DNA from 3 places in the Pseudomonas sp. AC239 genome. Region 1 is predicted to be linked to each of the others. Evidence: predicted binding sites of a transcription regulator. Region 1 holds the regulator's gene; each other region holds the start of a gene.
The links. The regulator FliA, encoded in region 1, starts transcription of late flagellar genes. The targets are predictions, from matches to a motif close to CTAAAGTTTNNNNNNNNNNNGCCGNTAA.

Region 1 (3,275 bases):
CAGGATGTCGAACACGTTTTCGGCGATGTGACAGCACTCCACCAGCTCATTGAGCTGAAGGAAGCCGGCGCCCCCTTTTACAGTGTGGAAACCGCGAAAAATTGCATTGAGCAGATCTGCATCATCCGGGCGGCTTTCCAGCTCGACCAGTTGTTCGGACAGTTGCTCAAGAATCTCGCCGGCCTCAACCAGGAAATCCTGAAGGATCTCTTCATCGGCGCCGAAGCTCATTAATGGGGTGCTCCTACAGGTCTAAAAACCCAAAAAACCCGAATTCCGAAACTCTAGAATCCAAGGCTGGATAACAAATCGTCCACATCGTCCTGACCGGACACAACGTCTTCTCGTTTATCGGCATGAATCTGCGGACCTTCACCCTGCGAGAGATGTTTTTGTGGATCTTTTTCAGCAAGCATTGCGGCGCGGTCATGTTCGATGCCCGCAAAGCGGTCGACCTGACTGGCCATGAGCACGAGTTTGAGCAGATTGCTTTCGACTTCGGTGACCAGTTGGGTCACACGCTTGATCACTTGACCTGTGAGGTCCTGGTAATCCTGAGCCAGCAGGATGTCGTTGAGGTTGCTCGACACCGCACGGTTGTCCGTGCTGCTGCGTGACAGAAAACCGTCGACCCGGCGCGCCAGTTCGCGGAACTCTTCAGCCCCGACCTCGCGACGCATGAAGCGGCCCCAATCGGCGCTCAAGGTCTGCGCTTCATCAGCGAGACTGTTGACCACCGGCGTGGCGCTTTCCACCAGATCCATGGTGCGGTTGGCCGCGGCTTCCGTCAGCTTGACCACATAGCCCAGGCGTTCGGTGGCGTCGGTGATTTGCGACACTTCCTCAGCCTGCGGCATGTGCGGATCGATCTGGAAATTGACGATCGCACTGTGCAGTTCACGTGTGAGCTTGCCCACTTCCTGATACAGGCCGCGGTCACGGGTCTGATTGAGCTCATGGATCAGTTGCACCGCGTCGCCGAACTTGCCTTTTTCAAGGCTCTCGACCAGTTCGACTGCGTGTTTTTTCAGGGTCGATTCGAAATCGCCCTGTGATGATTCGTTATGCTCCATAGCTCCCCCGCGCATTCATCAGCCGATGCGTTCGAAAATCTTCTCGATTTTGTCTTTCAACGCTTGAGCCGTGAAAGGTTTGACTACGTAACCGTTCACACCGGCCTGAGCGGCCTCGATGATCTGCTCGCGCTTGGCTTCAGCAGTCACCATCAACACCGGGAGGTGCTTGAGTTTTTCATCGGCGCGCACGTGACGCAGCAGGTCGATACCGGTCATGCCCGGCATGTTCCAGTCCGTTACCAGAAAGTCGATGCTGCCGCTGTTGAGCACCGGAATGGCGGTGACGCCATCGTCGGCCTCGACGGTGTTGGTGAACCCAAGATCGCGCAGCAGGTTCTTGATGATCCGCCGCATCGTTGAGAAGTCATCAACGATGAGGATTTTCATGTCTTTGTTCAATTCGACCTCCAAGCAGTCTTAAACGCGCCCAGCACCTGGACGCGCCACTTCAATCAATCGGCATAGCACTCGAAGTTTGTCTGGAGCACAACGGATCGAGACCGGCGCCGTTCATCACCGCACCAGCCTCGTTTCGCAGTGTCCCCACACTGCCTTCAGCGCGCTCGCCACTCCCCCAAACGCCCCCGCAGACGGGCCGCGCACTGGCTGTGTAACTGGCTGACCCGCGATTCACTGACGCCAAGGACTTCACCGATTTCCTTGAGGTTCAGCTCTTCGTCGTAGTACAGCGCCAACACCAGTCGCTCACGCTCCGGCAAATTGGCAATCGCGTCCGCCAGCGCCGACTGGAAGCGTTCATCTTCCAGATCGCGTGACGGCTCCATATGAGCACTCGCGCCATCCTCGTGCAGCCCTTCGTGTTCGCCGTCCTGCAACAGGTCGTCGAAACTGAACAGGCGGCTGCCCAAGGTGTCATTCAGAATCCCGTAGTAATCGTCGAGACTCAATTGGAGTTCGGCCGCAACCTCGTGATCTTTAGCGTCACGGCCGGTTTTAGCTTCAATCGAGCGAATCGCGTCGCTGACCATCCTGGTATTACGGTGAACCGAGCGTGGCGCCCAGTCCCCTTTGCGCACTTCATCGAGCATCGCGCCGCGGATTCGAATGCCCGCGTACGTTTCGAAACTGGCGCCTTTGCTGGCGTCGTATTTGGTCGAGACTTCGAGCAAACCGATCATCCCGGCCTGGATCAGGTCTTCGACCTGCACGCTGGCCGGCAGGCGTGCCAGCAAGTGATAGGCAATGCGCTTGACCAGTGGCGCGTAGCGCTCGATCAATTCGTATTGCGCGTCACGCGCCGACTTTTTATAAAGATTCATGCCACTGGCGGTCATATCACAGGCCCTGCGGTTTGCTGCACGAGACGCTCGACGAAAAATTCCAGATGCCCGCGCGGGTTGGCCGGCAGCGGCCAGGTGTCGACCTTCTGGGCGATGGCCTTGAAGGCCAGCGCGCACTTGGAACGGGGAAAGGCTTCGTAGACGGCGCGCTGCTTCTGCACTGCCTTGCGCACGCTTTCGTCGTACGGCACGGCGCCGACGTATTGTAGGGCGACGTCGAGAAAGCGATCCGTGACCTTGGTCAACTTGGCGAACAGGTTGCGCCCTTCCTGCGGGCTCTGCGCCATGTTGGCCAGCACGCGGAAGCGGTTCATGCCGTAGTCGCGATTGAGCAACTTGATCAGCGCGTAAGCGTCGGTGATCGAAGTCGGCTCGTCGCAGACCACCAGCAAGACTTCCTGGGCGGCGCGCACGAAACTGACTACCGAGTCACCAATGCCCGCAGCGGTGTCGATCACCAGCACGTCGAGATTGTCGCCGATGTCGCTGAACGCCTGGATCAGGCCGGCGTGCTGCGCAGGACTCAGGTGCACCATGCTCTGCGTGCCGGAGGCCGCCGGCACGATGCGAATCCCGCCCGGGCCCTGCAACAGCACGTCGCGCAGTTCGCAACGGCCTTCGATGACGTCGGCCAGTGTGCGCTTGGGTGTCAGCCCCAGCAGAACGTCGACGTTCGCCAGGCCGAGGTCGGCGTCCAGCAGCATGACCCGACGGCCAAGCTCTGCCAGCGCCAGCGACAAGTTCACTGACACGTTAGTCTTGCCGACGCCACCTTTGCCGCCGGTCACCGCGATCACCTGTACGGGATGCATGCTGCCCATGTTATTTCTTTACCTTGTCTTGCATAGACGGAGGCCACATTACTGGCTGCGCGTTCCTGATCGGAACAATGCGTGGC
Region 2 (3,275 bases), 1.4 Mb from region 1:
CCGCTTTCGCGAGCAGGCTCGCTCCCACAATTGAAATGCATTCCACTGTGGGAGCGAGCCTGCTCGCGAAGAGGCCTGAGGCCGCAGCTTAAATCCTGAAGCTGCCGACCAGATGCTTCAACCGCGCGGCTTGCTGCTCAAGATCCGAACAGGCGCGCAACGTCGCCTGCAGGTTCTCCACCCCTTCCTGATTCAGCGTGTTGATCTCGTTGATATCAACGTTGATCGACTCGACCACGGCGGTCTGTTCTTCGGTCGCGGTGGCTACCGATTGGTTCATGCCGTCGATTTCGCCGATACGCTGGGTCACGCTGCCCAGGCGCTCGCCGGCCTGGTTGGCGATGCCGACGCTGCTTTCGCTCTCGCGCTGGCTCTCGGTCATGATGGTCACCGCCTGGCGCGCGCCGACCTGCAACTCTTCGATCATCTTCTGCACTTGCTGCGCCGAATCCTGGGTGCGGTGCGCGAGGTTGCGTACCTCGTCGGCGACCACGGCGAAGCCACGACCGGCCTCACCGGCGCGCGCAGCTTCGATAGCCGCGTTGAGTGCGAGCAGGTTGGTCTGCTGCGAGATGCTGGTGATCACCTCTAGAATCTGGCCGATGTTCACCGTGTTGCTGTTCAGGGTTTCGATGTTGCCGCAGGAGTCGCTGATCTTTGCCGACAGTTGCTGCATGGCCTGAATGGTTTTATCCACCACCTGCTGGCCATCGACCGCGAGGCTGCGCGCATCGCTGGAGTGTTGCGAGGCGAGGGCGGCGTTTTGTGCGATTTCCTGGGCGGCGGCGCCGAGCTGATTGATCGCGGCGGCGACGCTGTTGGTGCGGCTGGCCTGTTGGTCGGAGTTGTACATCGACGAGTTCGATGCCGCGACCACGCGCAAAGCGACTTCGTTGACCTGGCCGGTAGCCGAGGACACTTCGCGGATCGACGTATGAATGCGTTCGACGAAGCGGTTGAACGAAGTGCCCAGCGCGCCGAATTCATCGTTGCCGTGAATCACCAGGCGCTTGGTCAGGTCGCCTTCGCCTTCAGCGATGTCATGCATCGCGCGGCCCATGGTCAGCAGCGGTTGCATCAGCACGCGAATCAGCATGCCGAGCAGGCCGATGATGATCAGTACGGCGATGACCATGGCGATCAGCGCCGAGGTGCGAAATTCGCTGAGCATCGAGAACGCGGTGTCTTTGTCGAGCACCAGCGCCACGTACCAGTCAGCCGAAGGCACGCCGTTGACGCGCGTGAAGGAAATCAACTGGGTCTTGCCGTCGAACTCGACCTCTTTCAGGCCCGGACTGACTTGAGGCGCGCCGTTCGGATAGGCCTCGGCGAGGGACTTGAGCACCAGCTTGCTGTCCGGGTGGATCAGGATCTTGCCTTCGGCGCTGACGATGAATGCATGACCGTGGCCGCCGAAGTTCAGCGAGTTGATGATCGCGCTGACGCTGGTCAGATCAATGTCGGCACCAGCGACGCCGAGCATCTGGCCCTGACGCTGCACCGGGGTGGCGACGGTGATCACCAGTTTGCCCGACGAAGCGGCGATGTACGGTTCGGTGACGATGGTCTGCTGTGCGCTATTGGCGGCTTTGTACCAGCCGCGCGCCCGTGGATCGTAGTCCGGCGCACGGTTGCCGGCCGGCACCGAGAACATCACGCCGTCGGCACCGCCAAAATAGCTGAGCTGAAAATTGCCGGTGTAGGCGGGCAGGTCAATGATGCGCTTGAGGCTGGCGGGCGCGTTGCCGTCAACGGCGACTTGCTGCGACAGCGATTGCAGCAGCTGAATGCGGCTTTCCAGCCAGGTCTGGATGTTGCTGGTGGTCAGGCTGCCCAGCTCCTGCATGGTCGCTTCGGTGCTGCTGCTCAAGGCCTGACGCTGGCGATAGTCGTTGAAGAAGATGAAACAGGCGAACGCAACGGCCACCACAAGGGCAGCAGCCAGCAGAATCTTGTGGCTGAATTTCATGTTTCTGGTCATCGAATGAACTACCGCGAAGGGGCTGGTCAGGAAAGGGCGGCAATTTGCCATATTCGGCAGCGTTGCGCTGCTCTTATTTCGACCGCGCCGCGCCAAAGATTAGGCGCTTGCGGGGAAAGTCGACGAAATGCTCGACAGCTTCACAAAGTTTTTGATTTATCGGCAAAAGCCAGACGGGCGGGCTGATAAATAGGCGTTCGGGCACGGAACCAGATGACACTTTTCTCTTCTAAGCTTCTGGTTGGCACCATGCCATCCCCCCTCGTTTCAGGAGTTTCACCATGTCGCTGCGATCTATCGCCCTGCTGTCGTTTTGCGTGCTGTTGGCCGCATGCAGCAAGGTCAATCAGGAAAACTACTCCAAGCTCTCGGCCGGCATGGCCAAGTCCGAAGTGGAAACCCTCCTCGGCAAGCCCACCGATTGCTCGGGCGCGCTCGGTATGTCCAGCTGCACCTGGGGCGACAAGAACAGCTTTATCAGCGTGCAGTACGCCGGTGACAAAGTGCTGATGTTTTCCGGCCAAGGCCTGAAGTAAACCGGGGCTTCGCGCCCACGGAGAAAAAAATGAAGCGGTTATTGCTGATCCTTTTCGCTGGCCTGGTACTGGCTGGCTGCGCCACTTCCGGCGTCGACCCGTTGGCGCCCAAGACCGTCGACAGTGTCAATCTCAAGCGTTATCAGGGCACCTGGTATGAACTGGCACGCTTGCCGATGTTCTTTCAGCGCCACTGCGCGCAATCCGAAGCCCACTACACCCTCAAGCCTGACGGTAACGTCGGCGTGCTCAACCGTTGCCTGACCCCGGAGTGGCAGTGGGAAGAGGCCAAAGGCACGGCTTATCCACAGGTGCCGGGTAAGACCGACAAGCTCTGGGTCGAATTCGATAACTGGTTCTCGCGCCTGGTGCCGGGCGTGGCGAAGGGCGAGTACTGGGTGCTGTACGTCAGCGACGATTACAAGACCGCCATCGTCGGCGACCCGAGTCGCAAGTACATGTGGCTGTTGTCACGCACGCCAACCGTTAACGGTGTGGTACGCGAAGAATTGCTGAGCAAGGCGCGTCAGCAGGGTTACGACACCACACGCCTGATCTGGCGCGCGTCGGACCGGCAGATGGCCAAGACGTCCAATTAAGCCTCGTTACAAATCAAATGTGGGAGCGAGCCTGCTCGCGAACGCGGTGTATCAGTCGACATGAATATTGACTGATACACCGCGTTCGCGAGCAGGCTCGCTCCCACAGTTTGGTTTTGGGTCAGCCCAGGAGATCGCGCAGGACCTGGGTGAATGCGC
Region 3 (3,275 bases), 2.8 Mb from region 1:
ACCGCTTCGTTGACCGTAGCGCGCAGGCTGTCGACGGTGCCGGCGATCTGCGCGGTGGACGATTGCGTGCGTTGCGAGAGGCTGCGCACCTCGTCGGCGACCACGGCAAAGCCGCGACCCTGTTCGCCGGCGCGGGCGGCTTCGATGGCGGCGTTGAGTGCGAGCAGGTTGGTCTGCTCGGCGACGCCGCGAATGGTGTCCACGACCAGTTGAATCTGCTGGCCTTGCTCGCTGACCCGGCCCAGCGCCGCGGCGGTGTCGTTCAGGCGCTGATTGAGCTGCTGAATGCTGGCCGTGGTGCGCTGGCTGTCGCGGCTGCTGTCGGCGGCGATGCGCCGGGTTTGCTGGGCGCTGCCGGAAGCCTGTTCGCAACTCTGCGCGACGCCTTGCGAGGTCGCGGCCAATTGCGTGGCGGCAGCGGCGATCTGGCTGATCTGCAACTGCTGCGCCTCAACTTCACCGAGCGCGCCGCTGGAGTGTTGGTTGAGGCTGCGCACCGCGTTGCTCAACTGCGAGGTCTCGTGGTCGACGCCGAGCATGCTGCTGCGCAGCTGCACCACGGCGACGTTGAGCGCGGTGCTGATCGCTGCCAGCTCATCGCGCCCCACCACCGGCACTTGCAGGCTCAGGTTGCCGTCGCGCAAGGCCTCAGCGAGCAAGGTGATGCCGCTGGCACTGCGGCGGATCGAGGCTTGCAGGCAGACGAACAGGTACAACGCGGCCAACAGCAGGCAACCGAAGATTGCGGCGACAACAATGAACTGGCGGATCGCCGAGCTGTAATACGCATCAAGCCGCTGATCCAGCGCGACCAGGGATTGCTGGCGCAGGGAAGCGAGGTCGGTGAGCAGCGCGTCGAGGCTGCGTTCGAAGTCCTCTGGCTTGAGGTTGATGCTGCCGCCAAACACACCGTCGTCGAGGACTTTCAGGCCGCTGTCGAGGTGTTTCAGGCTGTCGTGATACTGGCCAGCCCAGGCTTGCAGCTCGGCTGGCAGACGCGCCTCCAGCAGGCCGGCGGTTTTCACCAGTTGCTCGCGGGCGTCCCCGATGCGACTGCGCAGGTCGCGCAACTGCAGGCGGCTCTGCAGGGTGAACTGCCCGGAAACGACCGAAGCCTGGCCGACTGCGGCGAGACGCCCGACCCGCTCGATCAGGTCCGGCGCATGTTGTGTGGATATTTGCGTCAGCAGGTAGGTTTCCAGCCACGGCGCGAGGGTCAGGCGATTGTCCATGACGATCTGCTCGCGCAACGCTTGCAGCGCGCCCAGGGCATTGGTGAAGCGGTCATAACCGTCCGGCCACCAGCCGACACTGCTAAGGCTTTTCGAATCAAGGCCATTGAGTGCGGTTTGCAGCGCCTGATAGCGCTCGAGGATTGCGCCGTCGGCGCCTTGCTGGTTCAGGGCATTGCCCAGCTCGGTGGTGGCTTGCAGCACCGCCGGTTGCACGCCATCGAAGGCAGCCATGGCGGCGAGGGTGGCCGGTGTCGGCTGACGATTGGTCTCGGTGGCGCGCCAGCGGGCGGCGCGGTCGCGTTGCGCGGCGAGCAGGTTGTCCAGCGCATCCAGCGCGAGCAATTGACGCACACCGGCACGTTCGCCGGAGATCAGATTGAGCTTCTCGCGATAGTCATGGCCGATCATCAACAGGCTGCCGGCCAGCGGCAGAATGAACAGCAGAAACAACAATTGGAATTTACCTGCGAAGCCAAACCGCCCCAGCAATTTGATCCCCGGTGAAAGGAAAGCCTGCATGCCTCATGACTCCTCTGGACACCACGCACCATTGGCGTGCATCGCGAACCTTGCGGCTGCGACCTGTGCCCTCTAAAAGGCCTCGAAAGTTCACCCATGCCCGCTCTGTAGGCCGGCTCTGTAGCGAAACTTCCCATTGTCGAGCGCCTTTGTAAGGCGATCGTGTTCAAGGGCAGAAGCAAGGCAAGATTCAGACCATGGCGTTGCGCTATCACCGTTTGCTCGACGACCAGTCAGTTAGTTAGCTGCCTAAGGGGATAGCGCGAGCGCACCGAAAAATGGCACATTGACGCACCTGCCTGCGGGCCCCCATCTGCTGTCCGGAATTTTCCATGGCTATCAGCAACGTTCAGACCGCCGCTGCCTCGGCGACCGCTGCTCCGCAAAGCAGCCCCTTGGTGATGCGCATCATCGGCGCGGTGGCGCTGGCGCATCTGATCAATGACCTGATCCAGTCGGTTCTGCCGTCGATCTACCCGATGCTCAAGGCCAACTATGGCCTGACCTTCACCCAGGTCGGCCTGATCACCTTGACCTTCCAGTTGACCGCGTCGCTGTTGCAGCCGTGGGTCGGTTACCACACTGATCGCCACCCCAAACCGTGGCTGTTGCCGGCGGGCACGGTGTGTACCTTGATCGGCATTCTGATGATGTCGGTGGTCGGCAGCTTCCCATTGATTCTGCTGGCGGCGGCGCTGATTGGTATCGGCTCGTCGACCTTTCACCCGGAAGCCTCGCGTGTTGCGCGGCTGGCCTCGGGCGGCCGGTTTGGTCTGGCGCAGTCGACCTTTCAGGTGGGCGGCAATGCCGGCTCCGCGTTCGGCCCGTTGCTGGCGGCGGCGATCATCATTCCCTTCGGCCAGGGCAATGTGGCGTGGTTCGGTCTGTTCGCAGTGTTTGCGCTGTTTGTGCTGTACCGCATCAGCCGCTGGTACGCCAATCACCTCAACCTGTTCAAGCTCAAGGCCGGCCAGGCGGCGACGCACGGCTTGTCGAAGGGCAGGGTGACCAGTGCGCTGGTGGTGCTGGGGCTGCTGGTGTTCTCCAAGTATTTCTACATGGCCAGTTTTACCAGCTACTTCACCTTCTACCTGATCGAGAAGTTCGACCTGTCGGTGGCCAGTTCGCAATTGCATCTGTTCCTTTTCCTGGGCGCAGTGGCGGCGGGGACGTTCTTCGGCGGGCCGATTGGCGACAAGATCGGGCGCAAGGCAGTCATCTGGTTTTCCATCCTGGGGGTGGCGCCATTCACCTTGATCCTGCCGCATGTCGATCTGTTCTGGACCAGCATTCTCAGCGTGGTGATCGGCTTCATTCTGGCGTCGGCATTCTCGGCGATCGTGGTGTACGCGCAGGAACTGGTGCCGGGTAATGTCGGGATGATTGCCGGGATTTTCTTCGGTCTGATGTTTGGTTTCGGCGGGATTGGCGCAGCGCTGCTCGGGCATCTGGCGGATGTGCACGGGATTGAGTACGTGTATTTCCTGTGCTCGTTTCTGCCGTTGTTTGGTGTGTTGGCGA

Region 2: ACZ0AZ_RS10625 (methyl-accepting chemotaxis protein) is a predicted target of FliA. The motif match lies at 2,057-2,084, and genes of this name have one in related genera.
Region 3: ACZ0AZ_RS04260 (methyl-accepting chemotaxis protein) is a predicted target of FliA. The motif match lies at 1,921-1,948, and genes of this name have one in related genera.

Annotation. Positions count from the first base shown of each region.
Region 1 is NZ_OZ409864.1:3,706,640-3,709,914, reverse strand. Features, by position in the region: gene ACZ0AZ_RS16900 (chemotaxis protein CheA) at 1-231, opposite strand, end outside; gene ACZ0AZ_RS16895 (protein phosphatase CheZ) at 285-1,073, opposite strand; gene ACZ0AZ_RS16890 (chemotaxis response regulator CheY) at 1,092-1,463, opposite strand; gene fliA (RNA polymerase sigma factor FliA) at 1,631-2,371, opposite strand; gene fleN (flagellar synthesis regulator FleN) at 2,368-3,198, opposite strand.
Region 2 is NZ_OZ409864.1:2,305,023-2,308,297, forward strand. Features, by position in the region: gene ACZ0AZ_RS10625 (methyl-accepting chemotaxis protein) at 89-1,981, opposite strand; gene ACZ0AZ_RS10630 (hypothetical protein) at 2,263-2,517, shown strand; gene ACZ0AZ_RS10635 (lipocalin family protein) at 2,547-3,116, shown strand; gene ACZ0AZ_RS10640 (formimidoylglutamate deiminase) at 3,238-3,275, opposite strand, start outside.
Region 3 is NZ_OZ409864.1:929,387-932,661, reverse strand. Features, by position in the region: gene ACZ0AZ_RS04260 (methyl-accepting chemotaxis protein) at 1-1,754, opposite strand, end outside; gene ACZ0AZ_RS04255 (MFS transporter) at 2,087-3,275, shown strand, end outside.